Regions from separate parts of the Streptomyces sp. Je 1-332 genome, predicted to be linked through region 2. Evidence: riboswitches for the same ligand, from Rfam matches in the RefSeq annotation. Region 2 holds a riboswitch; the other holds the start of a gene.

Region 1 (14,369 bases), 4.6 Mb from region 2:
GGATCGTCGTCCGGCTCGGCCGCCGCGCTCGCCGCGTCGTTGTCGCAGGTCGCGATCGGCACCGAGACCGATGGCTCCATCGTGTGCCCGGCCGGGATGAACGGCGTCGTCGGCCATAAGCCCAGCCTCGGCCTGGCCAGCCCGTCGGGCGTGGTGCCGATCTCCGCCGAGCAGGACACGGCGGGGCCGATGGCGCGCAATGTAATCGACACCGCGCTCACACTTTCTGTTCTGAGCGGTGGCGAGAGCGAGGGCAAGGGCTTTGGCGGCTCGCTCACAGCCAAGGGCCCGGCAGCGGCAGCCCACGGGGCCGACCTCCGTGGGAAGCGGATCGGGCTGTGGCGTCTGCCCTCGCTCGGGTCGGACGTGGACGCGGTGATGACCCGTACGGCGAAGAAGCTGCGCAAGGCCGGGGCCGTGGTTGTCGAGGTGACTCCCCCGTACCAGGCTCGGCTCGCCGAGCTCGAGTTCCCGGCGCTGCTCAGCGAGTTCCACCGGGACATCGACGCCTATCTCGGCACGCGCGAAGGCCCCCGGAACCTCGCCGAGTTGATCGAGTTCAACCGCGACCACCCCGAGGAACAGACCTGTTTCGCCGGCCAGGAGCTGTTCGAGCAGGCACTCGCCGCGCCTCCCACCACCGACCCCGAATACCGGGCGATGCGCGCCGAGTTGAAGGACCTCTCCCGGCGTTCCATCGACGAGACCATGGCCGCTCACCGTCTGGACGCCATCGCCGCGCCCACGAACCCGCCGGCCTGGACGACCGACTGCGAGCGCGGCGACAACGACGTCATCCCGTCCTCCACGCCGGCGGCCGTCGCCGGATATCCGTCCCTTTCGGTACCCGCCGGGTCCGTGAACGAACTGCCCGTCGGCGTGCTCCTGATGGCCGGTGACCATCAGGACGGCAAGCTTCTGACGCTGGGGGCCGCGGTGGAGCACCGGCTGAAGGCCTGGCGGGCACCGCGCTACCTGCCGACGATCGGACCCGGCGCGCCACGGTGAGCGGGAGGGCCTGGCCGCTGGTGAGAGGACCGGTGGCGCGGCCGTCCGCGGTCACGTCACGCGACGGCGGTCCCTTCGAGCTCGACCATCTGGCCGGGGATCGCCAGCCGCGTCACCCCGAGCATCGTGGTGGTGGGCGCCACGCCGGCGGCTCCCAACTGCCCTGCCAGTACGCCGTAGTGCCGGAACAGTAGGTCGACGTCCGTCGTGTAGACGTTGAGTCGGACGAGGTTCGCTAGAGACATGTCGGCCTCGCCGAGCACGGACTTCAGGTTGTCGACGCTTCGTGCCAACTGCGCCGCCATGTCGCCGTCGTGCTCGGGCTTGCCCTCCTCGCTCATCGCGGTCTGCCCCGAGATGTACAACGTCCGGGTGTGCCCGGAGACGACCTCACCCTGGTTGAAGCCCATGTCCACCGACCATGTCGCCGGGTTGATCGCCGTTCTTCGCACTGTCACGTCAGTTCCATTCAGTACAGGGAAGTACGCACCGGCCCTCGGCTCAACAGTGCCGCCGTGCCCCGATGTCGTGTTGATGAGCCTCGCAACAATTCACGACACCCTTGGTCATGTATTTCGACAAAGTTCTCGGATGCGCGCCGACCGGCTGGTCTCACTGGTGCTGCTGCTGCGTCAGCGCGGTCGGCTGACCGCGGACACGCTCGCCCGCGAGCTGGAGGTATCCACCCGCACGGTGCTGCGCGACATCGAGGCGCTGTCATCGGCCGGAGTCCCGGTCTACGCCGAACGCGGCCGGCACGGCGGTTTCGCGTTGTCGCCCGGTTTCCGGACCGAACTCACCGGCCTGAACCACGATGAGGCCCTCGCGCTGCTGACCGCCGGATCGGGGCGCGGCGAGCAGGCGTTCGGCCTCGGCTCTGCGCTCGTATCGGCCATGCGGAAGGTGGTCGACGCGCTGCCCGAAAGCCACCGTGCCACCGCGAGCGACGCGGCACAGCGGTTCCTCGTCGAGCCGCAGACCGACCTGCTCTCACGCCGGGTGGACATCGATGACGTACCCGGCACGACCATGATCGAGGTACGGCGCGCGGTGCTCGCCGGACACAAGCTGCGCATCCACTACGCGGCCACGGGCCAGGCACCGCGGTGGCGCACGGTGGACCCGATCGGCCTGGTGACCGCACGCGACCGCAGCTACCTGCTGGCCACGAGATCCGGGGCCGACCGCACCTACCGGCTGTCGCGGGTACTGGCCGCCGAGGAACTCCCCGAAACGGCGCAGCGTCCCGACCGGGTCGACCTTGACCGGATCTGGCGTGAACGCTCGGCCCAGTTCCTGGCCGGCGGCGACCACATCACCGTGCTGCTACGGGTGAGTTCGGCGCGGCGGGAGGAGTTGCTGGACACCGCGTTGGCCGTCCGCGCGGAAGACCCCGACGCGGACGGCTGGCTGCGGCTGGAGGTGACCTTCCAAGACGCACGGCATGCCGAATGGGCGCTGTGGCAGCTCGGCATCGACGCGGAAGCCCTGTCCCCCCAGTCGCTGCGCACGTCCCTGCGCAACCGCGCCACCGCGCTTGCCGACCGCTACGGAGAATCGGCCATCCCGGTGCTGCCCGACCGAGAGCCTCGAAGGGACGACGCGGTGTGTGGCTGAGGCGTTGCCGCCGGAGTCCGTGGTGTGGCCCCGCTGCGGTGAATCCACACGGGACAGCCTTACCCGCCCGTGAGTTGCCCGGTCGGCTCCTGACGCGCCGCATTGCGCGCCGGTCCGCTGCACGGGGCTACCACATGTCCGTCGTCGTGGCCGCCGGACTGGAGGAGTTCGATGTCCTCCTTGCCGCCGTCGTCCTGCGCTCCCCTTTGGCCTCGGACGCCTGGGAGTTCGCTTTCGCGGTGCCGACCGGCTCGCCCGGACAGAAAGCCGGAGAGATCACCGTCCCCTCACCTAGCCAGAGCTGAGCGGCTGACCCGATGCGGGCCGTTACCGTCCGGCCGCCTCCGAATCCGGCGTCGAGATGCATGTCGGCTGCGTGCTAATCCGTGGGCGTTCTCGTGCCGAGCGCGCGCCGAATCCTTGCCCACCATGAGGTCCGACCGGAGGTGGCAACGTCTCCAGCGGTGCGTTCACTTGCTGCCGTATTGGATGGTTCTGACGAGGTGTCCCGAAAGTCGCCGCGGAACGCCACGATCCCCTCGCCCACCCCGAGCACCTCCAGGAGAGCGTCCAGTGCCTTGTCCGCGTCCTCGTGCGACTGGGTGAGCCAGACCAGGGAGACTCCGGCGGGATTACCGTCGTGTTTGCTGACGGCGAAGCTGAAGCCCCGCAGCAGAAACAACACGACGTCGAGATCGTCCAGCCCGTCCCACGACCGTTCCACGTGCAGACGCAAGCGGTTCGCCACGAGCTGTACTGAAAGTTCGAGCCCTCCGATCATCTGGAAGAGCGGCGAGCAGTGCTCCCAAACGCTCCACTGATGGGCCGGATTGTTGCCGCTGTAGTAGGGCGGGCTGGTGGCCGGCTGCCAGTCGGGCTCGGGCCCGGGTATTTCCGTCGGAGTCACCGCAAGCCTCCTCTGACGTCATCCAGCCGATACACGTTCATGCTCATGCCCCTCCCTCGCAGAGGATCATGACCGCCCCAGGCCGACCTCAACCTCACGGATAGGGTCGAGAGCATGACATCCGAACAGCCCCATACGCCGGCCATGGCGTTCCTGGACTCCCAGGAGATCACCACGACGGACTGCCGCCGGTGCGGCACCGAAGTGTCGGGCGTCAACGGCCGCTACGCGTGCGGGGTGTGCGGCTGGGTCAACAACTGGACCGAGGGCCACAACGAACTACCCGGCGCGGGCAGCGGCATCTAGCATCGCACCCCCTCCGGCGATCCGCCGACCCACAACCGGCCCAGGTGCTGGGCCTGTTGAACACTCTCGGAGGCCGTGTCGTCTGGTCGGAGACAACGCCGATTGTGAACTCCTTGAATACCGTGACGGTCAGCCCGATCATATTCCAGACCCGTTCGCCACAATCGCCCGCCCTACAAGTGCAAGTCGTGGGAAGGGTTTTGCTCCGCCGCACAACTCCAAGGGCTGCCGAATAAGTCGTCCTGGCCGACTCTAGCCTCGACCGTTCGATGTCGACGGGCCGATCGCCCCCCGACCCGAGAATCCCCGACCCCGAAATCACCCAGCGGGCAGAGTGCCCCCTCCCAGCACGAGCAGCCCGGGACACCCCCTCATCGACCCACTCATGAGCAGTATGTCCCTTTAGGCACAGAATGACGCCCAAACCCCGTGTCCAGATTGCCCATATAAAGTACCTCTACAGACTGTTAGTGACGCATTTAAAGCCCCGCCCGTATTGCGCAGCCCTAGCCCGAAATGGCGCGATCCACAGCACGCGCGACTCCCCCTCCTACCCCTCTCCCATTCAGTGGAATAGGTCACACCCACCGCCCAGGGCCCGAAGAGAGCCGTTCGGCGCACTTTCGTTCTCCGCAAAGAAAGTTGGGGCTATTCGATCATTGGGGGTGTGTGGGCCCTGTCGGCGGGGGCGGGCCTCTCGCATTCCCTATTCGAATTCCGCCCTTGTTCCCTCCGGCCTTTCTCGCTTAACGTCACCCTCAATCCGGATGGAACGCCGAATCCTGCCGCTGTCCGGAAACCCTTCCCATCAAACACCTACGCTCGGCAGGAGCGGGGGACCCAGGTAAGCCGCCGGTCCGGACAACGGAACGGCTAGGGGTGAAGTCGCATGCGCAGTGCGACCGGACATCTCCCGTCCGAACCCGACAGCTCACCTCGTAGGCGACGGAGAGGAATTCGTCATGCCTGCAAAGGGTAAGCACCGCCGTCCCAAGTCCAGCTCACTCACCCGGGGCATCGCCGCCGCGGGCACGGGCGGGGCCGTGCTCGTACTCCCGGTCATCGGCGCGACCGCCGCCACCGCCGCGCCGGCAGACGCGGCCGCGAAGCCCGCCGCCGCCCCGAAGACGTACGTCGTGGCCGCGGGCGACACCCTCTCCAAGATCGTTCGCGAGCACTCGCTGAGCGGCGGCTGGAAGAAGCTGTACCAGGACAACCGTGACGCCCTCGGCGGTGACCCGGCACTGATCCACCCCGGCCTCAAGCTCACCCTCGGCGAGAAGGCCCCCGCCGAGCGGACGGACCGCTCCGAGCGCAAGGACGCGTCCGCCGCGAAGCCCGCCTCCGCCCCGGCGAAGAAGGCGTACACGAACGACCTCGACGGCTGGATCAAGGAATCGCTCGACATCATGGCCCAGCGCGGCATCCCCGGCTCCTACGAGGGCATCCACCGCAACATCATGCGCGAGTCCTCCGGCAACCCGCTGGCCACCAACAACTGGGACGTCAACGCTGCCGCCGGTACCCCGTCCAAGGGGCTCCTGCAGGTCATCGCGCCCACGTTCGACGCCTACCACGTGCCCGGCACCTCGCTGGACAGCTTCGACCCGGTCGCCAACATCACCGCCGCCTGCAACTACGCGGCCGACCGGTACGGCTCGATCGACAACGTGAACGGCCCGTACTAGGCCGCACCGGCCGCGTATCCGGCCTCTCGACCGCTCTGAGCCCCGGCCCGCCAGGTGTCCAGGGCTCAGGCCTGCGCGATGCGGTGGCGTCAGTCGTCGATGCCCGAGCGTTCCACCCCCGCCACGATCCACCGCTGGAAGAACAGGAACACCACGAGCAGCGGCACGATCGACACGGCGGCCGCGATGAAGAGTTCGTGCAGCCTGATCACCTGCGACGTGGTGAACGACGACAGGGCCACCTGCACCGTCCACGCGTCGCGGTCCTGGCCGATGACCAGCGGCCACAGGAACGAGTTCCACGCGCCGATGAAGACGATCGTGCCCACCGCAGCGAAGACCGGCCTGGAGTTGGGTACGACCACCCGCCAGTACGTGCGCCAGTAACCGAGCCCGTCGACACGCGCCGCGTCCTCCAACTCCCGTGGGAATCCGAGGAAGTACTGCCGGAAGATGAAGCACGCGAACGCGGAGAACAGGGTCGGGACGATCAGACCGCGCAGCGTCGACACCCAGCCGAGCGAGGACACCAGGACGAACGTCGGCACGAAGGTGACGGACGCCGGGACCATCAGGGTGCCGAGGATCGCGTAGAACACCTTGTTCGCGTGGCGGTACGGGATGCGGGCCAGGCCGTAGCCGGCGAGTGAGGCCAGCAGCAGCGTGCCGAGCGTCGTCGCGACCGCGATGAGCGAGGAGTTGAGCAGAGAGCGGGCGAACGGCACCGACGTGTCGTCGAAGAGTTCCTCGATGTTTCCCCACCGCATTGTGGAGGGGAAGAAGGTCCACTCGGGCGATGTGATGTCGCTCTCGGACGAGAGGCCGTTGCGCACGAGGAGGTAGAAGGGGATCAGGAACAGCAGCGCGAGCGCGATGAGCAGCGAGAGCCGCAGCGCGCGTCCCGCCCTGACCCTGGCGTCGTCCCTCGAGTGGTCTCTCATTCCGCCTCCTTCCTGCCGAGCCCGAACCACTTGGCCTGACCCACCGTCACCACCGCGATGATCAGGGCCAGCAGGACGGCGCCCGCGCTGCCGAGGCCGAGGTTCTGCCCCTGTCCCAGCGCCGTGTAGTAGAGGTAGACGAGTGGGGGTCTGGCGTAGGGCGGGTAACCGCGCGAGTCCGAGAGCAGGTTGTAGAACTCGTCGAACGCCTGGAAGGCGTTGATGACCAGGAGCAGGACCACCGCCACGGACGTGGCCCTCAGCTGCGGGAACGTGATGTGACGGAAAACCTGCCAGCCTGGCCGCGCCCCGTCCACGGCCGCCGCCTCGTAGAGGGTGGGGCTGATGCGCTGGAGCCCGGCGAGGAAGAGCACCATGTAGAAGCCCGCCTGGAGCCAGAGCCGTACGGTGACGATGACGGCCCAGTACCAGGGTGGGTCGGTGGTCGAGAGCCAGGCGATCTGGTCGCCGCCGAACCAGCCGAGGACGGTGTTGGCGAGCCCGAACCGTACGCCGTTGAAGATCGACATCTTCCAGATGAGCGCGGCCACGACGTAGGAGCAGGCGGCGGGCAGGAAGAAGACCGAACGGAAGAACGCCTGGGCGCGGCGCTGCCGGTGGACCATCAGGGCGAGCGCGAGGGAGAGCGCGTAGGTCGCGGGCACGATGAAGAGCGAGAAGACGAGGAAGGTCCACAGGCTGTCGGTGAACGCCTCGTTGCGCAGCATGTCGGTGTAGTTGCCGAGGCCGACGAAGTCGTCCGGGGTGACGGTGTTGTGGGCGTCGAAGAAGCTGAGGTAGACGCTCCAGCCGAGCGGGATGTACGTGAAGACGCCGAGGCCCAGCAGGAAGGGCCCGACGAACACCCAGAACCAGAGGGTGCGGTTCTGGTGACCCCACAACTTCCTTCGCCCTGTTGCCTTTTGCTCGCGAGGGGCTGTTGTGGTCACGACTTCTTCTTCACCCGGCCGAGTTCGTCGGACACCTTGCGCACGACCTTCCTGAGTTCGTCGTCGGGGCTCGCGCCGTCCTTGATGATGCGGCTCAGGGCGTCCTGGTACGCGCTCCTGCTGGCCGGGGTCCACAGGAGGGGTTCGGCGTGGCCGTGGTCCGTGGTGTAGCGCACGGCGTCGGCCGCCGCGCCCTTGCTGAGCTTCTCGGCCCTCTTCGCCAGGGACATGCGGGCCGGGATGTGGAATCCGTACGCGAGGGCGAAGTCCTCCTGCCGGTCGGCGCTGTCGATCCACAGCCACTTGAGGAAGTCCTTGCCGGCCTTCTGGTGTTTGCTGCGGGCGCTGACCGCGGCGGCGTACGCCCCGACCGGCACCGACGGCTTGCCCGCGGAACCATCCTTCGGGAACGGCAGGACACCGAAGTCGTCGCCCAGTTCCTTCTGCACGGTGGGCAGCGCCCACAGGCCCGACCACTGCATGGCGGTCAGTCCCTGGACGAACGCCGACGGGTCGGACCAGTCGGCGGGCGCGCCCAGGAGCAGCGACTTGTCGGCGTACAACCGGTGGATCTTGCCGAGGGCGCGGGCTGCCGCCGGGTCGTCGAAGCCGACCTTTCCGTCGGCGGTGACGAGTTCGAGGCCGGCCGCGTAGAGGGGCGTGCCGCCCAGGACACCGGCGCCTCCGTCGTTCCCGAGGAACAGGCCCTTCGTCTTCTTCGACGTGAGTTTCTTCGCGGCGTCCACGAGTTCGTCCAGCGTCTTCGGCGGCTGGACACCCGCGTCGGCGAGCAGACTCTTGCGGTAGTAGAGCATCTGCATGTCGACGACTTGAGGGATGCCCCAGATCCTGCCGTCGTACGTCTTCGGGGCGAGGACGGCAGGGTTGAAGTCGTCCTTGACGCCGTCGAACAGCTCGGTGAGGTCGGCGACCTGCTTGCCCTGGATCTGGTCGAGGGAGGGGCCGTTGACCTCGAAGACGTCGGGTCCCGAGTCGGTGAGGAGCGCGGCCGCGGTCTGCTCGTCGTAGTTGCCCGGCCGCCACTGCACGGTGACGTTCGCCTTCTTGTAGGCGGCGGCGTACTTCTTGACGGCCTGCTCGGTGCCCTGCTCGCCGTACTGGTGGTACCACTGCGACAGCTTCGGCCCGTTTCCTGAACCACCGTCGTCCCGGCCGGTGTTGGAGCCACATCCGGTGAGCAGCCCCAACGCCGCGCCCGCCCCGAGCAGTCCCCTGCGGCTGATGGTCATAGGTCGTCCCCCTGTTCGGTCTACGGCTGATCCCGACGGCCCAACGATCAACCATGCAGCCGGATTACGACAGGGGGACTACGGCCGTGTGTCGGCCTGCGGACTCACCGTCGGCCGAGTCGCTCGATCGCGTCGAGGACCTGCCGAGTGCCGTCCTCCCTGGCGAGGGAGGCGGCCGTGTCCTGGGCGCGGGCCCGCAGGACGGGACTGTGGACAGCCGTGGTGACCGCCTGGGAGAGACGGTCCACGGTCAGGCGTTGGTAGCGCACCGGCCGCGGTGAAAGGCCCAGGGTGTGCAGGCGGGTGGCCCAGAAGTTCTGGTCGAGCTGGACGGGGACGGGAACCGAAGGGGTTCCGGCGCGCAGACCGGCCGCGGTGGTGCCGGCGCCCGCGTGGTGGATGACGGCGGCTGTCCTGGGGAACAGCCAGGCGTGCGGGACTTCCTGGACGGTGATCAGGTCGTCGTTCTCGGCGTGCAGGCCGCTCCAGCCGGCCTGGATGATGCCGCGCACCTTCGCGCGGCGCAGGGCGTCGGCGAGCAGGGTGCTCAGCCGCCCGGAGTCGGCGGTGACGAAACTGCCGAAGCCGGCGAACACCGGCGGTGGCCCCGCGTCGAGGAAGTCCACCAGTCGCGGATCCGGCTGCCAGTCGGGGGTGACCGGGGGCCACCAGTAGCCGCCCACCTCGTGTCCCGAGGGCCAGTCGGCGGGGCGGGGGACGATCCGCGGGCTGAAGCCGTGCAGGACGCTACGCCCGCGCGGCAGGCCGAGCGGACCACCGAACCGGCGGCGCGGCAGGCCCAGTTCGCGGCGCAGGGCGCTGACCGCGGGGGCGAAGATGGGGTCGCTGCCGAGCCACAGGGCCTGGGCGGCCAGGCGGTTGCCGTACGCCCCGAGGGAGCGGGCGCCGCTGATGAGCGGCGGAAAGGCGCCCGTGGGGTGGACCGGCTGGAGGTAGACCCCGATGCTCGGCACGTCCAGTGCCTCGCCGAGCGCCGCGCACATGGGGTCGGTGACCGTGGAGCTCAGCACCACATCGGTGCCTTCTCGCACGGCGTCCGCGACCCCGGCCGTCAGCCGGGGCATGAACGCCCGCGCCATGCGCATCAATCGCGCCATGGCCACGGGCGGGCTGACCGCTCTGGCGAGGCCCTGGCCGTCCTGCGATGCCAGTTCCTGCCGTGGGTCGACCGGCAGGGGTCTGAAGCCGAGGCCGTGGGCGGTCACCGCCTGCTCGAAGCGCTCGTGGGTGGCGAGGACCACCTCGTGTCCCGCCGAGCGCAGTCGCACGCCCAGTCCGGTGAAAGGGGCGACGTCGCCCCAGCTTCCCGCCGTAACGATCAGTACGCGCACCGCGTCAGGATGTCAGACCCCGGGGCCGCGCGCCGAGCGCGACGGGTTCACTCACCGGCGTGTCGGCGCAGAAGGCTGGGCCTCCACCCCGGGCGCCCATGAACGCCGACGCATTCCCGCTTCGCCGGCGTCCATGGTCGGGCTGCACCGGCCGTGGAGGGGAGCTCGTCGCGGTCGGTACGCCCTATCCCTACCGTCCTCCCCCGACGCGGCCGAAAACAGGCCGATCCTGCGCATTTCCTCTACGCCACAAGGCTCGTGCCCCACGCGCGACGGCAACTCGTCGGAGTCTCCCTTGTATTCCGGGCAGGCCGTCTGGACGCCAGGCTCCCTCGCCGATCACGATGGCGGGCAGGCGAGCGATCAGGCGAGCGGGCGAGCGAGAGATCGGGGTGCGGGACTGTGGCGACGCGTCGGACAGTGATCAAGGCGATGGGTGCGGGGACGCTGGCGAGCGGGCTGTCCACACCCGTGTCAGCCGCTTCCCGGGCGGCGGAGGCCGACGTACTGCTGGTGGTGGAGAAGAGCAGCCACGCGGTCAGCTTCTACGACGTCGAGTCGGGCAAGCGCCTGCGGACCGTCCAACTGCCCGACTACCCCCACGAGATGGTCGTCGATTCGCGCAGGCGATTCGCCTACGTCGGGCACTACGGCGTACGCATGTCCTCCACCGTCGGTGAGGGCGGCGCCGCTGTCTTCGTCATCGACCTCGCCGAGCGGTCCCTGGCCCGGACGATCGACACCCGGCCCTTCAACCGCGTCCACGGGATGGGCATCGACCGCCTCGACCGGCTGTACGCGCTGAGCGAGGAGAAGGCGGTTCTGCTCGGGTTCGACGATCCGGCGACCGACCTCGCGCCGACCAGGGCAGTGCCCACCCACGGGGTGAAGACCCACTTGTTCACGCTCAGCCGTGACGGCGAACGAGCCTATGTCACCGGCCTGTTGTCCCACACGGTGAGCCTCGTGCGCCCGCACGACGCCTCCGTCCCGCCTGTCCTCGTCTCCCCCGGCCAGCTGCCCGAGAGCAGCTGTCTGAGCCGGGACGAGAAGACGCTCTTCGTCGGGGCTCGCAAGAGTTCCGCACTGGTCGCGCTGGATGCCCGCACCATGAAGGTGCGGCGGACGAGGAAGACGGGCGGAGATCCGCTGCGGGTCTACACGCTCGATGACGAACGGCTGTTGGTGACGGACATCGTCGCCAACACCCTCTCCGTATGGAGCACCGACCTGCGGCGCATCCGTTCCCTTCACCTCGACGGGACGCCGTCCGCGGTGACGCTCCACCCGGGCAAGGCACGTGCGTACGTATCCCTCCTGGGCACGGATCGGATTGCCGTCGTCGACCTGGACCGCTTCACCGTCGTCGGCGGCTTCGGCACCCGGTCGGAACCGGACTCCGCGGTGCTGTTGCCCGCTGCCTCCGGCCAGGATGTGCGCGCCGGGTGACCGTGTCGCTGCCCCCGAGCAGGCGAAAACGCCTTCGGCCGCTCCGGCCACTCCTGCTAGCCTGATCGTTATGGCACGAGGTATCTGGTCGCAGAAGGTCCGCTCCGCCCGCTGACGGCGGCGCCTTCTCCCTGTTGAGTTCGCCGCCGTTCCGGTTCCCGCCGGGCGGCCGCTTCTTGCTGCCCGGCTCCACTGCGAGCTGCGGAGCATCCGTTGAACCTCACTCCCACCCCCGAAGCCATGCCCCTGCCCGTCGACGCGGGCGGAAGTGCGCACGTCCGCGCCCAGGGGCTCATCGTCACCCGCGGGTCCCGGCGGGTCCTGAACGACGTCTCGGTCACGCTCTCCGCCCGGTCACGTATCGCCGTCGTGGGCGAGAATGGCCGGGGCAAGACAACGCTGCTGCATGTCCTGGCGGGCCTGCTCACGCCCGACGAGGGCGCCGTGCACCGGGCCGGGACGATCGGCCTGGCCCGCCAGGAGTTGTCCGTGGGCGACGGGGAGACCGTCGGCACCCTGACGTCCCAGGCGCTGGCCGCTTCGCTCGCGGCCCTCGCCGCACTGGACGAGGCGACCCTTGCCATGGCCGAGGGCGATGTCGCTGCCGACGACCGCTATGCCGCCGCGCTCGACGCCGCCACCCGGCTCGACGCATGGGACGCCGAACGCCGCGTCGATGTCGCCCTGGAGGCTCTCGGCGCCTGCACCGACCGCGAGCGTCTCTTGTCGACACTGTCGGTCGGGCAGCGTTATCGCGTACGCCTCGCGTGTCTGCTCGGCGCACGGCACGACATCCTGCTGCTCGACGAGCCGACCAACCACCTCGACGCCGGTGGGCTCGATTTCCTCACCCGCAGGCTGCGCGAGCACGACGGCGGCCTCGCCGTCGTCAGCCACGACCGGGCGCTGCTGCGGGACGTCGCGAACCGTTTCCTGGACCTCGACCCGTCCCGCGACGGGAAGCCGCGCCTGTACGCGGGCGGCTATGACGCCTGGCAGGGCGCGCGGCGCCGTGAGCGGGAGCGCTGGGAGCAGGACCACGAGGCGCAGCAGGCCGAGCACCGGCGGCTGCAGGACTCCGTGTCGGCTGCCCGCGACCGGCTCTCCACCGGCTGGCGGCCGGACAAGGGCACCGGCAAGCATCAACGCCAGTCCCGCGCCCCCGGCGTCGTACAGGCCCTGAAGCGTCAGCAGGACGCCCTGGAGGCGCACCGGATCGACGTGCCGCAGCCGCCGCCCACGCTGCGGTGGCCGGACCTCGGTGTCCGGCCGGGCGCGCCACAGCTGCGGGCACACGGCGTCGCGGTCGAAGGGCGTCTCGGCGGTCCGGTCGGCCTCACCCTCGACGGCGGCGACCGGCTCCTGGTCACCGGGCCCAACGGCGCCGGGAAGTCCACGCTGCTCGCGGTGCTTTCCGGCTCCCTCCAGCCCACGCACGGGCAGGTCCGGACGGCGAAGGGTGCCCGTATCGTCCAGGTCACCCAGGAGACCGCCCAGCAGGACCCCGGCCTCACCGCCCGCGAGGTGCACGCCCGACATGTGGGGCGGCTGGTGGCCGGCGGGGTGATCCGCGACGCCGAAGCCGTACCGCTCGGGGCGCTCGGGCTGCTGGACTCCGATGCGCTGCGCACGCCGGTCGGGCGGATGTCACAGGGTCAGCAGCGGCGTCTGGACCTGGCACTCGCACTGGCCGGGCGGCCCAGCCTGATCCTGCTCGACGAGCCCACCAACCACCTGTCGTCCACGCTGGTCGACGAGTTGACCGAGGCGCTGCGCGAGACGAGCGCCGCCGTCGTCGTCGCGACGCACGACCGACAGCTTCTGCGGGACCTCGCGCACTGGCCACGTCTCGAAGTGGGAGGAGGTGGCGGAATCGGCGGGACCTCGGTGAGCGAGCCCGATCCAGTGCGCTGAGCGTCTACAGCCAGTCGTGTTCCCGCGCGTAGCGCGCCGCTTCGTGCCGGGTTCGTGTCTGCGTCTTGTGCATGGCGTTCGACAGGTAGTTGCGTACGGTGCCCTGCGCGAGGCTGAGGCGGATGGCGATGTCGGCGACGGAGTACCCCTCGCCCGTCACACGCAGGACGTCGATCTCCCGGTCGGTGAGGGGGCAGTCGTCGACGACGGCGAGCGCGGAGACGTCGGGGTCGATCCACCGTCTGCCCTCGTGCAGCGTGTGGATGACCTCCGTGATGTGCGCGGGCTCCGCCGACTTGCTGACGAAGCCCTGGATGCCGAGTTTCAGGGCCTTGCGCAGCACCCCGGGCCTGGCGTGGCGGATCAGCATGAGGATCACCTGGTCCGGCTGTGCGCGGCGGATCTCCACGACCGCGCCGAGCCCGTCGACGCCGGGCATCTCCAGGTCGATGACGACCACGTCCGGCCGGTGGTGCAAGGTGGCCCGGATCGCCGATGCGCCGTCCTGCGCTTCGGCGAGCACGGTGATCTCGCCTTCGAGCGTCAGGAGCGCGGCGAGCGCCTTGCGGAGCAGGGCTTCGTCGTCGGCGAGGACCACGGTGGTCATCGGTCGCCCTCCCGTGCCGCGCGGGACGGTGTCGTCGAGCCGGGGCGAGGGAACACCGCGGCCGTGACGAAGCGCCCGTCCCGTTGCTCCACCGTCAGCTCGCCTCCGTTGTCGCCCACTCGCTCCTTGAGGGTGGCGAGACCCCCGAGGCCGGGGAGGGGGGTGATGTTCACCGTGGCCGCCTTCGGCATTCTCGCCGGCCTCGTGCTCCCGGTTACCGTCCTCGCGCTGATCCAGGTGACCGCGATCCTCGCGGTGCTGGCGGCGGCGGTCCTCTCCACGGTGATCATGATGCTCGGGCTGGGACTGGCCACGGCGGGACTGACCAACTCCCCCGAGCACGCCCAGGTGACCACGCTGCCCGTCAGCCTCGGCGCCAT
Region 2 (14,369 bases):
CCCGCTCCAGGAACTCGGAGAGCGTGCCCGACACGCCTGTGGCCGCGGCCTCTTCGCCCTCGGCCTCCCCTTCGCCTTCGCCTCCTGCAGTTGCTTCGCCGCTGTCCTGCTCGAACTCCAGCGCCACGGCGGCCAGTTCCTGGAGGTTCTCGATGCGCGTCTCGTCCTGCGGGTCGGTCGAGGCCTGCAACTCGGCGAGATACCCGGTGCGTTCGAGCACGGCCTCCAAGACCACGGCGGGGCCCGCGCCGGACTCGACGATGGTCCGCAGCTCCTCCATCAGCACGTTGAACCGCTTGACGGCGTTGGCCGAGCGGGCCGCCATCCCGTACGCCTCGTCGACGCGCTTCAGCGCCTGCGGGAAGGAGATCTTCTCGCGCTGCGAGAGCGCGTCGATCATCGCCTCCGCGCGGTCGCCGATGCCCCTCTTGGGCACGTTCAGAATGCGGCGCAGCGGGACGGAGTCCTCCGGGTTGGCGAGCACCCGCAGATACGCGAGGACGTCCCGGACCTCCTTGCGCTCGTAGAAGCGCACGCCGCCGACGACCTTGTAGGGCAGGCCGACGCGGATGAAGATCTCTTCGAAGACACGGGACTGCGCGTTCGTCCGGTAGAAGATCGCGACGTCGCCCGCCTTCGCGTCGCCCGCGTCGGTGAGCCGGTCGATCTCGTCGGCGACGAACTGCGCCTCGTCGTGCTCGGTGTCGGCGACGTAGCCCGTGATGCCCGCGCCCGCGCCCGCGTTGGTCCACAGGTTCTTGGGGCGGCGGCTTTCGTTGCGCTCGATGACGGCGTTGGCCGCGGTCAGGATCGTCTGTGTGGAGCGGTAGTTCTGCTCCAGGAGGATCGTCGTCGCGTTCGGGTAGTCCTCCTCGAACTGGAGGATGTTGCGGATCGTCGCGCCGCGGAAGGCGTAGATCGACTGGTCCGCGTCACCCACGACACACAGCTCGGCGGGGTCGTCTCCCTCGCCTCCGGAGGGGCCGACCAGCTCGCGCACCAGGGCGTACTGGGCGTGGTTGGTGTCCTGGTACTCGTCGACCATCACGTGGCGGAAGCGGCGGCGGTAGTGCTCGGCGACGTCCGGGAACGCGCGGAACATGTGGACCGTCGTCATGATCAGGTCGTCGAAGTCGAGGGCGTTGGCCTCGCGCAGCCGCGACTGGTACATCGCGTACGCCTGGGCGAGCGTCTTCTCGAAGCCGTCGGTGGCCTGGCCGGCGAAGGACTCCTCGTCGATCAGCTCGTTCTTCAGGTTCGAGATCTTGGCGCTGAAGGACTTCGGCGGGAACTTCTTCGGGTCGATGTCCAGGTCGCGGCAGACCAGCGCCATCAGCCGCTTGGAGTCCGCGGCGTCGTAGATCGAGAAGGACGAGGTGAAGCCGAGCTTCTTCGACTCGCGGCGCAGGATGCGGACGCACGCGCTGTGGAACGTCGACACCCACATCGCGTTGGCCCGCGGCCCGACGAGCTGCTCGACGCGCTCCTTCATCTCGCCCGCGGCCTTGTTCGTGAACGTGATCGCCAGGATCTGCCCCGGGTGCACGTGCCGCTCGGCCAGGAGATACGCGATGCGGTGCGTCAGGACCCGGGTCTTGCCGGAGCCGGCGCCCGCGACGATGAGCAGCGGGGAGTCCGCGTGCACGACGGCCGCGCGCTGGTTCTCGTTCAGCCCGTCGAGCAGGGCAGCCGGGTCGATCACGGGGCGGGGGGCGCCGCCGCGGTAGTGCGCGTCCCGGGGCACGGGCGCGTCGAACTTCCCGTCGAACAGATCATGCGGAACGGATTCCGGCGCACTGTCCTCGGGCGGCGGCGGGGGCTCCCCCTCCGAGGCCCGCGAGGGCTGGAGGTCCGCCAGGAAGCTGTCATCAAAGAGGCTGCTCATCGCCTCCCGAGTCTAGGCGGCCCCACTGACAACCCGCCCCGGGTTCCGGTCACGTCGCTCCGCTTACGCCCCGCTCGCGGACGGTAACTCTCCGCTTCGGCGCGACGTGCCCGCGTCAAGAGCTTCGTAAAGTAACGAAAACGTATCGGGCATATCGAACATCAACCTTCACACGGGCCACACGAGTTGGCTAGCGTGCTCCGCGGGCTGCTCGTACTCCCACCGGCGAACCCCGCCGGGAACGGGCGGCCTCCGCCGAGTTCGATCTCCTCGGAGCCGGGGACCCACGATGAACTTGGGGTGAATCGGTCCCGTACGAAGTACGGGACTGTAGGGCAACCTTCCGGAACCACCCGCCCGAACCCGACAGCTAACCCGGTAGGCGGTCTACGGAAGGAGTCGCCTCCCTTGGCGTCGCACCGCAAGCCGCGGACCCGCATTGCCGGCCTACGCACCGCCCCCGCCCTCGGCATAACGACGGCGGCCCTCACCTCCGTGGCCCTCCTGTCGCAGAGCGCGCAGGCGGCACCGTCCGCGCCCGGGAAGCCCAGTCTCGAAGAGGTCCAGAAGAAGGTCGACGACCTCTACCAGCAGGCGGGCGTGGCCACCCAGAAGTACAACTCGGTCAAGGAGCGCACCGACAAGCAGCGCAAGAAGGTCGACACCCTTCTCGACGATGTGGCCCAGCGCACCGACAAGCTGAACGAGGCCCGCCAGGAGCTGGGCACGTTCGCCGCGGCCCAGTACCGCACCGGCGGGGTCTCCGAGACCGCCACGATGATGCTCGCCGACGACCCGCAGGACTACTTCGCCCAGAACCACCTGTCGGACCGGCTGACCGCGCGCCAGAAGAAGGCGGTCGACGACTACCAGACGCAGCAGGCCTCGGCGACGAAGCAGCGCACGAAGGCCACCAAGAGCCTGGAAACGCTGAGCGACTCGCGGGACGAGCTCAGGACGAGCAAGAAGACCGTCCAGAAGAAGCTGGGCCAGGCGCGCACGCTGCTCTCGGAGCTGACGGCCGAGGAGAAGGCGCGGCTCGCGGCGATCGAGAAGAAGAAGGAAGAAGAGGCCAAGCGCAAGGCCGCCGAGCTCGCGCGCAAGCAGGAGGCCGAGGCGGAGGCCAAGCGCAAGGCGGCGGAAGAGGCCGCGGCCAAGGAGCGCGAGAAGAACAAGGAGACCCCCGACTCGGGCTCCGGTTCGGACACGGGCTCGGGCGCCGGATCGGGCTCCGGCGCCGGTGCCGGCTCCGGCGACACGGACAGCGGTTACGCGACGAAGGCCGCGAAGGTGATCAACTTCGCCGAGGCCCAGATCGGCAAGCCGTACGTGTGGGGCGCCACAGGCCCCGACTCCTACGACTGCTCCGGGCTCACCCAGGACGCGTGGAAGGCCGCGGGGATCTCCCTGCCGCGTACGACGTGGGACCAGGTGAAGGTCGGCACGACCGTGAAGACCGCCGACGCCAAGCCGGGCGACCTGGTCTTCTTCTACGACGACATCAGCCACGTAGGGATCTACATCGGCGACGGCAAGATGATCCACGCCCCGAAGCCGGGCGCGAACGTCCGCGTCGAGTCGATCTACTACATGCCGATCCACAGCGTGGTCCGCCCCGCGTAACCCTCACACCCTCGCTCCCCGCGTAACCGTCACACCCTCACGAGAAACGGCCCTCCACGCGCGCGTGGAGGGCCGTTTCTCGTGAGGGTGGCGTCAGGTCCACAGGACCGCGATGAAGATGTTCACGACGGTCAGCAGCCCGACGGCGCCGAACATCCCCTTGTCCACCTTCTCCTCGTCGCGCTTCACGTAGACCAGCGCGAGGATCACGATCAGGACGGCCATCTTGATGCCGATCTTGACGTTGTTGACGGGGTTGCCGTCCGCCTGGTTCAGGCCCACCAGGATCACGCCCGTGACGAGCATCGTGAGCGCGCCGTGCAGCATCGCGGGGCTGAAGCGGGCCGTGCCTTGGCCCATCTGCTTCATCTGGGTGAGGAAGCCGCCCAGGAGGGAGGCGATGCCGATGATGTGCAGGCCGACGAAGAGATGGGTGAGAACGTCCATGGTTGCGGAGCCTAGCCGGGGCCTTACCACCGCCTCGTAGCCAGGTGGGTCCCGAGCACCGCATCGGTCACACGCCGACGCGAAGGGTGCCGGCCCGGTGGTCCGCGCGGTCACGCATGGCCACTGGGCAGAGCACTTCCGTCAGTTGCGCACAATCCGTCACCAACCCGTGACGGTCAGGTTTAGCGTCCTTCGTCAGGTGACCGGCTCCCCACCGCCGTCCGGACCAGGGGCGGCAGTCGGCCACCACCGCCGAGAATCCGGCGGCGGCCCGCTCTCCTGTGCGGGCCGCCGCCGGAACCGTAAGGAGCCCTCTTTCGTGGCAGCGCACCGCAAGCCGAGACAGCGCTCGCTCAGTGGCCATACGGCCCGCACCGCCGCCACCATCGCCCTCGCCGGGGCCGCCACGGCCACCGCCTTCGACGGCACGGGACACGCGGACCCGCGGCTCGGCCCGGCCGAGGTGAAAGCCAAGGTCGACGCGCTCTACCGCGAGGCCGAGATCGCCACCGAGAAGTACAACGGCGCCAAGGAGAAGGCCGAGAACGCCGAGAAGTCCCTGGGCGAGCTGCGTGACGAGGCGGCCCGCAAGACGGAGAAGCTCAACTCGGCGCGGAAGGGGATCGGTTCGATCGCCACCGCGCAGTACCGCAGCGGCGGCATCGACCCGGCCGTCCAGCTCGCGCTCTCCTCCGACCCCGACCAGTACCTCGAACGCAGCGCGCTCGCCGACCGGGCCGACAGCCGCCAGGCCGCGACCGTCGCCGACGTACAGAAGCAGCTCCAGGAGATCGACCAGCTGCGCACCGAGGCCGACGGCACCCTCGCGCGTCTCAAGTCCCGCCAGGCGGAGCTGAGCAAGCACAAGAAGACGGTCAACGGAAAGTTCGACAAGGCCAAACGGCTCCTGGCGCAGCTCACCGACGACCAGCGGGCGGAGTTCGCGGGCGGGGACCGGGCATCGCGCACCGCGGACCGTGACGGCACTGCGGGCACTCCGGGCGCCCCGGCCAAGGCCCCCAACTCCCGTGCCTCAGCGGCCGTATCGTACGCCTACAAGGCCCTCGGCAGCCCCTACGTGTGGGGAGCCACCGGACCCAACGCCTTCGACTGCTCGGGGCTCACCCAGGCCGCCTACCGCTCGGCGGGGGTAGGTCTGCCGCGCACGACCTACGCACAGATCGCCGCGGGCGAACGCGTCCCGCGCTCCCAACTCCAGCCGGGCGACCTGGTCTTCTTCTACCAGGGCATCAGCCATGTGGGTCTGTACGTGGGCAACGGCCAGATGATCCACGCCCCGAACCCGAGCGCGCCGGTGCGCCTCGCACCGATCAGCCAGATGCCGTTCGCGGGGGCGACGCGGGTGGCATGAGGGGGGTCGCGGGGGCAACTCGGGTGGCATGAGGGGGCTGCGGGCCTGCGGGTACTGTCAGGGCCATGCCCCGCCGCACGCTGCCGCCGCCTCCGCCGCCCGTCCATCTGCGCACCTGGCCGGACCGGAACGCGCTGCTGTACGACCGTGGCATGGCCCTGGAGGCCCTGCGCACACGGAGCCTGGGCCTGCACCGCCTCCTGCTGCTGTGGCTGTTCGCGCTCGGCTGCGTCATCGGCTGGGCGCTTCTGACGGTGCCCCTCGGAATGATCGAGGACCACGATGTGATGGCCTTCGTCCTGGGCCCGATCTGCGCGGTCCTTGGCCTCGGCGCTCTCGTACCGTCGGTGATCGGCGTCGTCGTCGGCATCCGCAACGACCGGAAGACCCGCGAACTCACCGACAGTTGGCTGGCGCTCGACAGCGACCCGCCATCGGACTCCGCGCTGCGCTCCCCCGGCCTCAGCCTCTGCTGGCTCCTCTCGTCCCTCCTCGTGAGCGCGCTCGGCCTGTGGGCGTCCTTCGCGTCACCGGCCTACGCCGAGCCCGGCCGGGACTCCTACAGCGACGTCGCGCTCGGCATGGGCGCAGGCCTCATCCTGTGGCTGACGGGCCTCATCGGCATCACCAAGGCGACGGGCCACTACCGCTGGGCGATACGGAAGTTGAGGTCGTCCCCGGCCGCTGACGCGCCGCACCAGTGACGTATGGCGTGGGCGTCAACCAAGCCCCGACGTCTCCCCAAGCCAAAGCCTTCGCCCCAGGTCATCCAACTCAAGCTTCCGCTCCTCACAATCAGGAAGCGCCCGCCTGAGCAGGGCCCAATAGTCCGGTCCATGGCCGGAGACCCTGGCATGCGCCAGCTCATGAGCGATCACGTAGTCGACAAGATGTGAGGGGAGCTGAAAGACGGCCCAGTGCAGTGCCACCTGCCCCTTCTCTCCCTCGCCTCGCCGGTACGTTCCCCAGCGATTTCCCACGTCCCGGACCACCACATCCGGTTCCGGGACCTCCATACGAGCGCCCCACGGCTGCAGGCGACTCCGCGACCAGCGGAGCCCAGCTTTCCGATACCAGGCAATGACATCGCGTCGCGCCCGGCGTCGATCCACGGCCCCCGCGGCATCCAGGACCAGCCGCCCCCTCAGAAGCCGCACCGGCGCGCCCCCATCGCCCCCCTGCCTCTCCACCACGAGCAGCCGGTACTCGCGCCCCAGGTAGAAGAAGCTCTCTCCGTCTCTGAAGGCCCGCACCGGGTGAGCCGGACGGTGCTCCTCGCGCAGCCGGAGCTTGGCGCCGATCCAGCCTTCGCTCTGTCTGACGAAGTTCTCCGCCCGGTCGACCTCACACTCAGGCGGTACACGGAGAGTGACCGAACCGTCTCGCTCGACGGTCAGGCCGAGCCTCTTGCGCCGCCCGCTCACCGCGACCACCAGCCTCCTGCCGTCGATCACGACTGTCTGCCCGTCCGCCAACGCGGATGGGCTCGGATGCAGCTGGTCGGAGAGTGGGGAAGCGGATGACACGCCTCTATTGTCGCCTCCCCTTGGCGCGGAAGGCGGCGGCATGACTCTGCGCATGCCCCGTGAGCGACGCGGACAGGGCGCGGAGCGCCCGCCTGTCGCGCTCCTTGGGCTTCAGGCCCGCCCGACGCAGGAGATGCCAGATGGCGACCTGCAGCTCATCCGCGCTGGATTCGTTCCCCGACCACGAAGCGCTACTGACATGCCCTGCGATGAGTGAGCCGAGCTCGACCGTCAACACCCGCAGGGGGTCGACGTCCAACACGTCGAAGGCCGGGGCCTCCGTCAACAGATCCGCAAGCTTCATGTACAGCTGCTGCTCGACGGGTGTGAGATCGGCGACGGCCGGGTCGGCCTCCTCCGCCTTCCGCGCCCGGTCGAGGAGGGGACCCATCCGGACCTTGATCTCGTCCCAGCGCCCGTCGAGTTCCTCCAGAATCGACTCCAGGTCTTCCGCGAGAGCCCGGTAGACAGGCCGGTCGTCCCGCTCCCGCCGCTCCTCCAGGTGATAGCGCAGTGCCTGCACCTGCTCAGCAGCCGCCAGTTCCATGTCGGGGATACGGTCCACGACCTCGTCGAAGTCCGGCGCCAGGATGGACACGGGCGCGATGATCTGTGTGATCTCAGGCAGTACGAGATGGTCGGCGACCATGGCCCGCACCTTGCGTCCGTACGCCCGCATGGAGAAGTCGCCACGCTCGGCGTCTCGGTAGTGCGTACGCACACGCTTCTGCAGGAGCGCCCACTGCCGGGCGTTCGGAACGTGTTCCAGCGCTCCCTCGTGCGGCAGTACGCGCTCAAGAGCACCCAGGAACGTCGCGAGGTTCGCGTCGAAGTCGGATCGCGCGGACTCGTCGCCCAGCGCCTTCGTGCCCCGCGAGATACCGCCGACCGTGTCGAGGCCGGTGATTCCCATCCCGGCGAGGAACAGCTCCATCTGCACAGCGGCCGCCTTCAGGTCCGGGACCTCACTGGCGAGGCTGCGCACCGTACGCAGGGTGGGACCGTCGCCCTTGTACGCGGGCAGCGTGACGGCGAGATCGCTCAACACGCCGTAGTAGTCCACGACCCGACCCTCGTGCTTGCCCTGCCGGGGCCGGTTCACCCGGGCGATGGCCTGGAGCAACTCGGCGTCCTGAATGGGCCGGTCCAGATACAGGGCCTGCTCGATGGGGGCGTCGAACCCCGTGAGAAGCATGGACTTGACGATCAGGAAGGCAATCGGTCGCTTCTCCTCGACGACGGGCGCGACCGCGGTGCTCCACGGGTTCAAGGCGATCGACCCGCCCGGCACAGGGTCGGGCTCCGGCTCATGCGTGATCACCCAGGGGTTGTCCGGCGGAAGTTCCGGGAACGGCTCCAGGAAGCGGTCGACGTGCTCCTGCTGGCGCAGCGGATCAGTCCATTCACGCCACAGCCCCTGCTTCTGCTCGCTACCGGCGGAGATCACCGGCACGAAGTCGATGCGCCGCAGCACCTCCTGGTACTGCCACGCACGCAGCAGCACCAGGTCGTCCCACGTGTAGTCCTTCAGATCCTTGTGCCGAAGTGTCGCGGGGTCGAATTCCCTGACACGGGCGAGGAGCTCGGCGCGAGCGTCGTTCAGCATGTGCCGATAGAGCACGACCGCACGTCGGCTGACAGCCGCAACCTGCGCCTTGAACCCGCCGGTCAGAGGCCCGGTGACGTAGTGCTCCAGCATGTCGACGGCCTTGGCCCGGATCATCGGTACGGACTCGGCGACAGCACGGCTCGTGGGCTTCAGCTTGCTGCGGACGCGATCCTTCTGCTCTTCCCTCAGCCGCGCGATCAGATCCTCGAACTTGCGGTTGAGCCCATCCTTCTCGTGCACCTCGGCCGACCCGGTACGCCCTTCGTAGCGGACGGGCACGACGACCTTGTCCCGCTCGGCCTCGTCCATCAGGTACGAGTCGAGGAACTTGTCGTCGGGCTCAAGCCCGAAGATCCGCCCCGTGTCGGTGAGCTTGCCCTTCATGATCGGCGTACCGGTGAAGCCGATCCGGGCGGCGTTCGGTACCGCGTCCCGCAGGCACGCGTGCAGGACAGAGGTGTGCGACCGGTGCGCCTCGTCCACAAGCACCAGGACGTGCGACGACGTACTGCACTCGGTGAACCGACGCCGGACCGCCTCGATGGCCGCGTCATCCGGCGTGGGATCGGCGGCGTCCTCGGCGTCCACCCCCTCCGCGATGCGGGCTTGCGCGTCCGCGAACTCGGCGCTGGGGTCGCGATCGTCACTGCTCGCGGTCTCCCCGACCACTCCGGGAATCCGCCCCAAGTACTTCTGGATCATGGCGAAGATGACGGCACGCCCACCCGGCTTCCCCGCACGCCGCAGCATGCCCTCCACGTCCGACTGAGACTTTGCGGTCCGCACGACACACCCGCTGACCCGCACGGCCGCCGACAACTGCTGCTCCAGCTGCTTGCGGTCGGTGATGACGAGGACGGTGAAGCGGTTCAGCTCCGGGTCACGGCTGGTCTGGAGCCTGCGGGCGAGAAAGGCCATGGTCAGGCTCTTGCCGGAGCCCTGTGTATGCCAGATGACACCACCGCGCTCGTCGACCTCGGCAGCCGGGTCGTCCACGGTCCGCCCGGTCCGCAGCTTCAGCACGATCTTCTCGACGGCCCGGTACTGCTGATGCCGGCAGATCGCCTTCACGGTGACCGGAGGCTCACCCTCCTTCGTCTTCACCGGCAGCTCGAAGACATAGTGCCGGATGATGTTCAGCAAATTGCGCGGCTTGAGGACAATCGCGACGAGCTTGTGCTGATCGGTCGTTTCGTCCTGCCCCGGCTCGATGAGTCGCCGGCCCGTCTCCCCCCTCACACCCTGGAGTACACGGGCGAGCGCCTTGTCGTCCTCGTAGTCCGGAGTCACGCTGCGCCAGGCGGCGAAGTGCTCCTCGGTCGACGTGATGGTCCCGAGCGCCGCTTCGTCCCCGCTGGCGGCGACGAGAAGCTGCACGGGCGCGAAGAACTCGGGCACCCCGCCGGGCCCTTCACCGGGCTCGCGGGTGTCGTCGTCGAGCGGGACCCCGGCGTAGGCGCGCAGATCACGGATCGCGGAGCCGATCGGGTCCTTGATGTCCGGACTCTTGCACTCGACGACGGCGACGGGGATGCCGTTCACGAACAAGACCAGGTCGAGGACTGCGTCGCGCCCGTCGGGCGTGATCACCCGCAGCTGATCGACGACGAGAAACTCGTTCCTACGAAGAATCTCCTCGTCGCCGACGCCCTCCAACTCCCAGTCGACGTACTGCACATGCACGGTCTTGCCCTGGTGATGCACCTCGTGCCCGGTGGCGGGCGTACCGCTCAGGAGCAGGCTCGTGACATCACTGTTGACGTCCTTGAGCGGCGCGGTGGCGACGTTCCGCGCGGCGCGCGCGAGGGCGTCGATGGCGGCGTCGGCGTCCGACGGGTCCATCCATGCCTGCCCCGTGCCGGGGACGCGGTTGAGACGCCGGACGGCGGAGCGCAGCCGCTTGGCGAGCAGCAGATCACCGTAAGCGCGCCCGTCGCCTTCGTGGTCGTGGTCGCCCTGACTGCGGCTGAGATCCGGCCCGTGGACGTGCTGCCAGCCCATCGACTTCAGCTGATCGATGATCGGCTGCTCCACCTCGTCACGCTCGGCCGTGCCGCGTTGCATGTACTGGCGCCTTTCCCCGGTGTCTCTCGCGCGTACGTGTGCATGTGTGTACGTCGACGCACTGCGAAGGCAGCCGCTTCGACGGCTGTTCTATTCTGCGCGCGATGGGGTGAATGCGGGGCGGAGAAGGTCAGTTCAGCGCGGGCGAGTTCCGGCCAAGAGGAGTGGCCGAGATGGCTGGGGCACGTCGCGGCGGGCGATGAGGATGGCCCGCATCCCGGCTGCGTGGCGGTGTACGTCGGCTTCCGGAGCGTGAATCGTTCGCTCACTGCCCGCGCCGATCACGACTGTTCGGCATGCCCGGCACAGGCCCTCTGGCAGAGCTTCGGGGCGGCCGGGCACACCGCACTCGGTGCACTCCAGGATGAGGCGGGGCGTGCGGGACGCGGCCTGGATCGGCTCCGGCGGCAGCTTGTCGCGGAGCCTGTGGGCCAGGAAGGCGCGGGGCGCGTGGACGGCTTCTGGGAGGCCCGAGGTGAGGGCGCTGGTCAGCTGGGTGCTGGTGGCTCCTCGGGCGAACCACTCGGCGGCGAGGCTTTCGAGGGCGTCGCAGTCGGTTGTGGAGAGGGACAAGCGGGGGTCGGTGAGGCCTAGTTGGGCGAGGGTTTGGTAGGCGGTGGAGGAGGTGGGGGCGGGTGTCTGGCGGGGGTGCGGTTGAGGCCTGCCTGTCGGGCGTGCGGCTGCTGATTGCGTCTTCGGCAGTACGTCGATGTGGGCGCCCTGGGGTGTGACGTCACCGCCGAGGAAGCGGGCCCACCATTCGCTGTCACGTGCGGTACGGGACCAGTAGCTGCGGAATACCCATCGGATACCGGTGCCGTCGCTGGCGGCGAGCTGCCGGACGCGGCGCAGATGCCCTGCGCGGGAGAGCTCGTTGAGGGCGGTGCGTACGGCTTGCTGTCCGTAGAGCGGCTGCGCTTTGGCGAGGGTCTTCGCGTCCATGGCGGCGCCGTCGGGGAGCCTGTCGAGAAGGGCGGCCAGATAGCCCTCACGGACGGGGAGGCGGCTGAAGTCGGCCAGGCGGCGGGGCTCGTCGTCGGAGTCCGGGGCGGAGCGTTTGCCGTAGCCGGGGTTGGCCATGGGGTGTGCGGGCGCGGGCAGGGCGGCGTTAGAGTCTTCGTAAGCCACGAGATCGCTCTTTCGATCTTGGGGTGAGACCCCGGCGGGTGTTGATAGCACCTGTCGGGGTTGTTTGTTGCTGCGAACGCTAGAGGGTCGCGACGCGGCGTGGCAAGCCGATCACGAAAAGTCATCTGTGCTGATACGAACGGGAGTTGGCGGGGCGGGCGGTTGGAATCCAACTACCCATTCCTAACAAACGGGGCTCGGATGTTGGGGTCCGAAGCTCGGAGCTCAGCGCCCGATGCGTGGTGGCGGATGCGCGGGGGCGGCGCGGGGTGCAGGAAATTCTCGCGGCAGGCCCACGAAATCCGCGGCGTGGGTGGGACTTTGCTGCAGTCGGCGCGGCCGCCATCGCGACGGCGCGGACTTCGCTAGCCCTGGCCTCGGGCGTGCGAGACGAAGGCGTCCCAGGCGGCGGCCGGGACGGCGAAGCGGGGGCTTCGGGAGCCGAGCTTCGAGTCTCGGATGTGGATGGTGTGGGGACAGGCGGCGACTTCTACGCAGTTGTTGTCGCTGGCGTCGCTGTGGGTGGACTTGCGCCAGTCGAAGGCGACTTCGAGGCAGTTACCGCCTTCGGTGCCGCTGTAGCTGGACTTGAACCACGTAAGTCCGGTGCTCATCGCTCCTCCGCCAACTCGCTGATGAATCGCGCCGACTCGGACGGAATCAGGGCCTGCCGAAGGATCATTGCATGGCGCTGGGAAACAATGCTGACCCTCTCGGGATCCGAGTAGAGCACGCCTGTGGTTTGTCCCTCTTCGTAGCCAAGGTGCTCATGCTCTGCGGTCTCGACAAGAACGATCGGTCCGTTGAGTCCAGGGTGGGCGCCAGCCATCGGCAGGACCTGAAGCGTCACATTTCGCCGTTGTCCAGACTTCAGCAAGTGCCATAGTTGTCGCTGATGGACATCGCGGCCACCGACTCGATTGCGGAGTGCCATCTCCCCGATCACGAAGTTGAACGACCTGGTCTGTCTGACCAGTACATCCTGACGCTTGATCCGAGCCGACACCCGCTCCTCGACTGTCTCGTCATCCAAGGGTGGCCAGTGCGCCTTGAGGAGAGCAAGGGCCGTTCCTTCAGTCTGCAGCAGTCCGGGGATGAGCAGAGGTTCGTATGAGCTCAGGACGATGGCCTCGGACTCGTAGCGGATGAAGTCCTGCGAGAAAGTCGGGAACGGCTCCGGCTTCAGGTACTCCTGAGCGGCAACAAGCTTTCCGCCAGCCCTACACAACTGATCAGCGACCTGAAGCAACAGGATCGTCGGCCGACGGCGGCCGTTCTCCATGGACTTGACGTACTCGTAGTCGTAGCCGACCTCCTTCGCCAGCGCCTCCCGGCTGACGCCGGCCTCCGTACGCCAGAGCTTGATCTGACTACCGCAGTAGCGCCAAGCGATCGGCGGCTGTGAGTTCGCCTCGGCCACCGCGCTCACCTCCCCGGGTCCACGGCGGGTACAACCACCCTCTGTACCCGCGCCGCTACTCCAGAGGCTACGCGCGAGCCACGACTGTGAACTCGCCGAACGACGAAAGCTCACACGCAAGGACCTGCGCATGCCGACGCCCAGTACACACTCCACGTCGCACCCCGCTACGCCCTCGCTCCCTCAGGACGTCGAGTGGCGCCTCCCCCGCCACGCGCGAAGCGTGAGCAGAGCCCGAACTCTCCTCACGGAGCAGGCCAGTTCATGGAAGCTCCCGCCCGATGTGACGGACACGGCGGTACTCCTGCTGAGCGAGCTGATGACAAACGCCTACCGCCACGCCAAGGCCGCCCCCGGCCGCGAGCTCTGGGCCCGCTGCGTACTGACGGAGGACCGCCTCCGCGTCTCAGTGACGGACGCGAACAACACGCTCCCGGTGCCGCGAAGGGCTTCATCGGAGGACCAGTCGGGGCGGGGGCTGACCCTGGTGGCGATGCTGGCGGATGAGTGGGATGCGGAGCTACGGGAGTGCGGCGTCGGCAAGACGGTGTGGTTCGAACTCCGCGTTACGTCTCAGCCGTAGACCTACGCGACATCACGCAAGCGCACCCTCGCCGACAGCAAGTCATCAATCACGCCACTCTTCACGCTACGCAGTTTGGCTAGTGCACCTTGCTCACTAGCAATCCGCTCATCCCATGCCGCGAGCTTCCCCACAATACTCCGCTGCGATTCGAGCGAAACCTTGGGAAAGGCTAGCGAAGCGAAGCGCGTGCCCCCCAGATGGGAGATACTCGTCTTCTCGGCCACCCGCGCAAACACGCCCCGCCAACGCCAAGCAACGAAAACCGCCTGAGCGTAGTCGGACAACACATCTACACCCGGGCGGAAGCGAATGAGAGTGTTTTGAAAACAGTACGCGCCAGGGGCTCCCTCGTAAATAGCACTGCGCCCCACCATGTGCAGGTTTTCTTGACCCTCATTTAGGAGAATGTCACCCGGCTCCAACTTGTACGTCTGGCGCTCCGACGGCGAGAACCCCATCTCCTTGACGTCGCCATACGAGATCTCCCCCTCGAAGACATTGGCTACCCGGAGGTACGGAAGCTGCGTGCCGAAAGCCTTGCTGCTCGGCGACAGCTGCTTACCCATACGCACCTCGCCGACCTCACGCACCGTCGGCCAAGCGCCGTCACCATCACTGACGACGTCTGACGCAACTGGGATCGCCGAGATCAGCACGCCATGCCGCACCGTGTTCAGCTTGGCGATAGCCGCCTCGATAGCCCGCTCTT

What was found. Region 2 has a riboswitch for cyclic di-AMP ahead of ABXJ52_RS22305 (NlpC/P60 family protein). Riboswitches for the same ligand answer to the same signal wherever they lie in the genome.
Region 1: another riboswitch for cyclic di-AMP. It lies ahead of ABXJ52_RS01505 (LysM peptidoglycan-binding domain-containing protein); the one in region 2 lies ahead of ABXJ52_RS22305 (NlpC/P60 family protein).

The regions. Positions count from the first base shown of each region.
Region 1 covers NZ_CP160402.1:301,278-315,646, forward strand. The annotation lists gene ABXJ52_RS01475 (amidase) at 1-1,008, shown strand, start outside; gene ABXJ52_RS01480 (RidA family protein) at 1,065-1,460, opposite strand; gene ABXJ52_RS01485 (WYL domain-containing protein) at 1,600-2,625, shown strand; gene ABXJ52_RS01490 (hypothetical protein) at 2,760-2,930, shown strand; gene ABXJ52_RS01495 (hypothetical protein) at 3,005-3,532, opposite strand; gene ABXJ52_RS01500 (hypothetical protein) at 3,647-3,838, shown strand; cyclic di-AMP (ydaO/yuaA leader) riboswitch at 4,642-4,796, shown strand; gene ABXJ52_RS01505 (LysM peptidoglycan-binding domain-containing protein) at 4,801-5,526, shown strand; gene ABXJ52_RS01510 (carbohydrate ABC transporter permease) at 5,616-6,467, opposite strand; gene ABXJ52_RS01515 (sugar ABC transporter permease) at 6,464-7,417, opposite strand; gene ABXJ52_RS01520 (sugar ABC transporter substrate-binding protein) at 7,414-8,667, opposite strand; gene ABXJ52_RS01525 (glycosyltransferase) at 8,772-10,019, opposite strand; gene ABXJ52_RS01530 (YncE family protein) at 10,422-11,468, shown strand; gene ABXJ52_RS01535 (ABC-F family ATP-binding cassette domain-containing protein) at 11,682-13,382, shown strand; gene ABXJ52_RS01540 (response regulator transcription factor) at 13,387-13,989, opposite strand; gene ABXJ52_RS01545 (hypothetical protein) at 13,986-14,162, opposite strand; gene ABXJ52_RS01550 (hypothetical protein) at 14,155-14,369, shown strand, end outside.
Region 2 covers NZ_CP160402.1:4,879,609-4,893,977, reverse strand. The annotation lists gene pcrA (DNA helicase PcrA) at 1-1,885, opposite strand, end outside; cyclic di-AMP (ydaO/yuaA leader) riboswitch at 2,129-2,286, shown strand; gene ABXJ52_RS22305 (NlpC/P60 family protein) at 2,294-3,508, shown strand; gene ABXJ52_RS22300 (hypothetical protein) at 3,602-3,955, opposite strand; gene ABXJ52_RS22295 (NlpC/P60 family protein) at 4,275-5,327, shown strand; gene ABXJ52_RS22290 (hypothetical protein) at 5,393-6,031, shown strand; gene ABXJ52_RS22285 (SprT family zinc-dependent metalloprotease) at 6,047-6,781, opposite strand; gene ABXJ52_RS22280 (type I restriction endonuclease) at 6,858-10,526, opposite strand; gene ABXJ52_RS22275 (hypothetical protein) at 10,662-11,654, opposite strand; gene ABXJ52_RS22270 (DUF397 domain-containing protein) at 12,020-12,268, opposite strand; gene ABXJ52_RS22265 (helix-turn-helix transcriptional regulator) at 12,265-13,074, opposite strand; gene ABXJ52_RS22260 (ATP-binding protein) at 13,205-13,657, shown strand; gene ABXJ52_RS22255 (restriction endonuclease subunit S) at 13,660-14,369, opposite strand, start outside.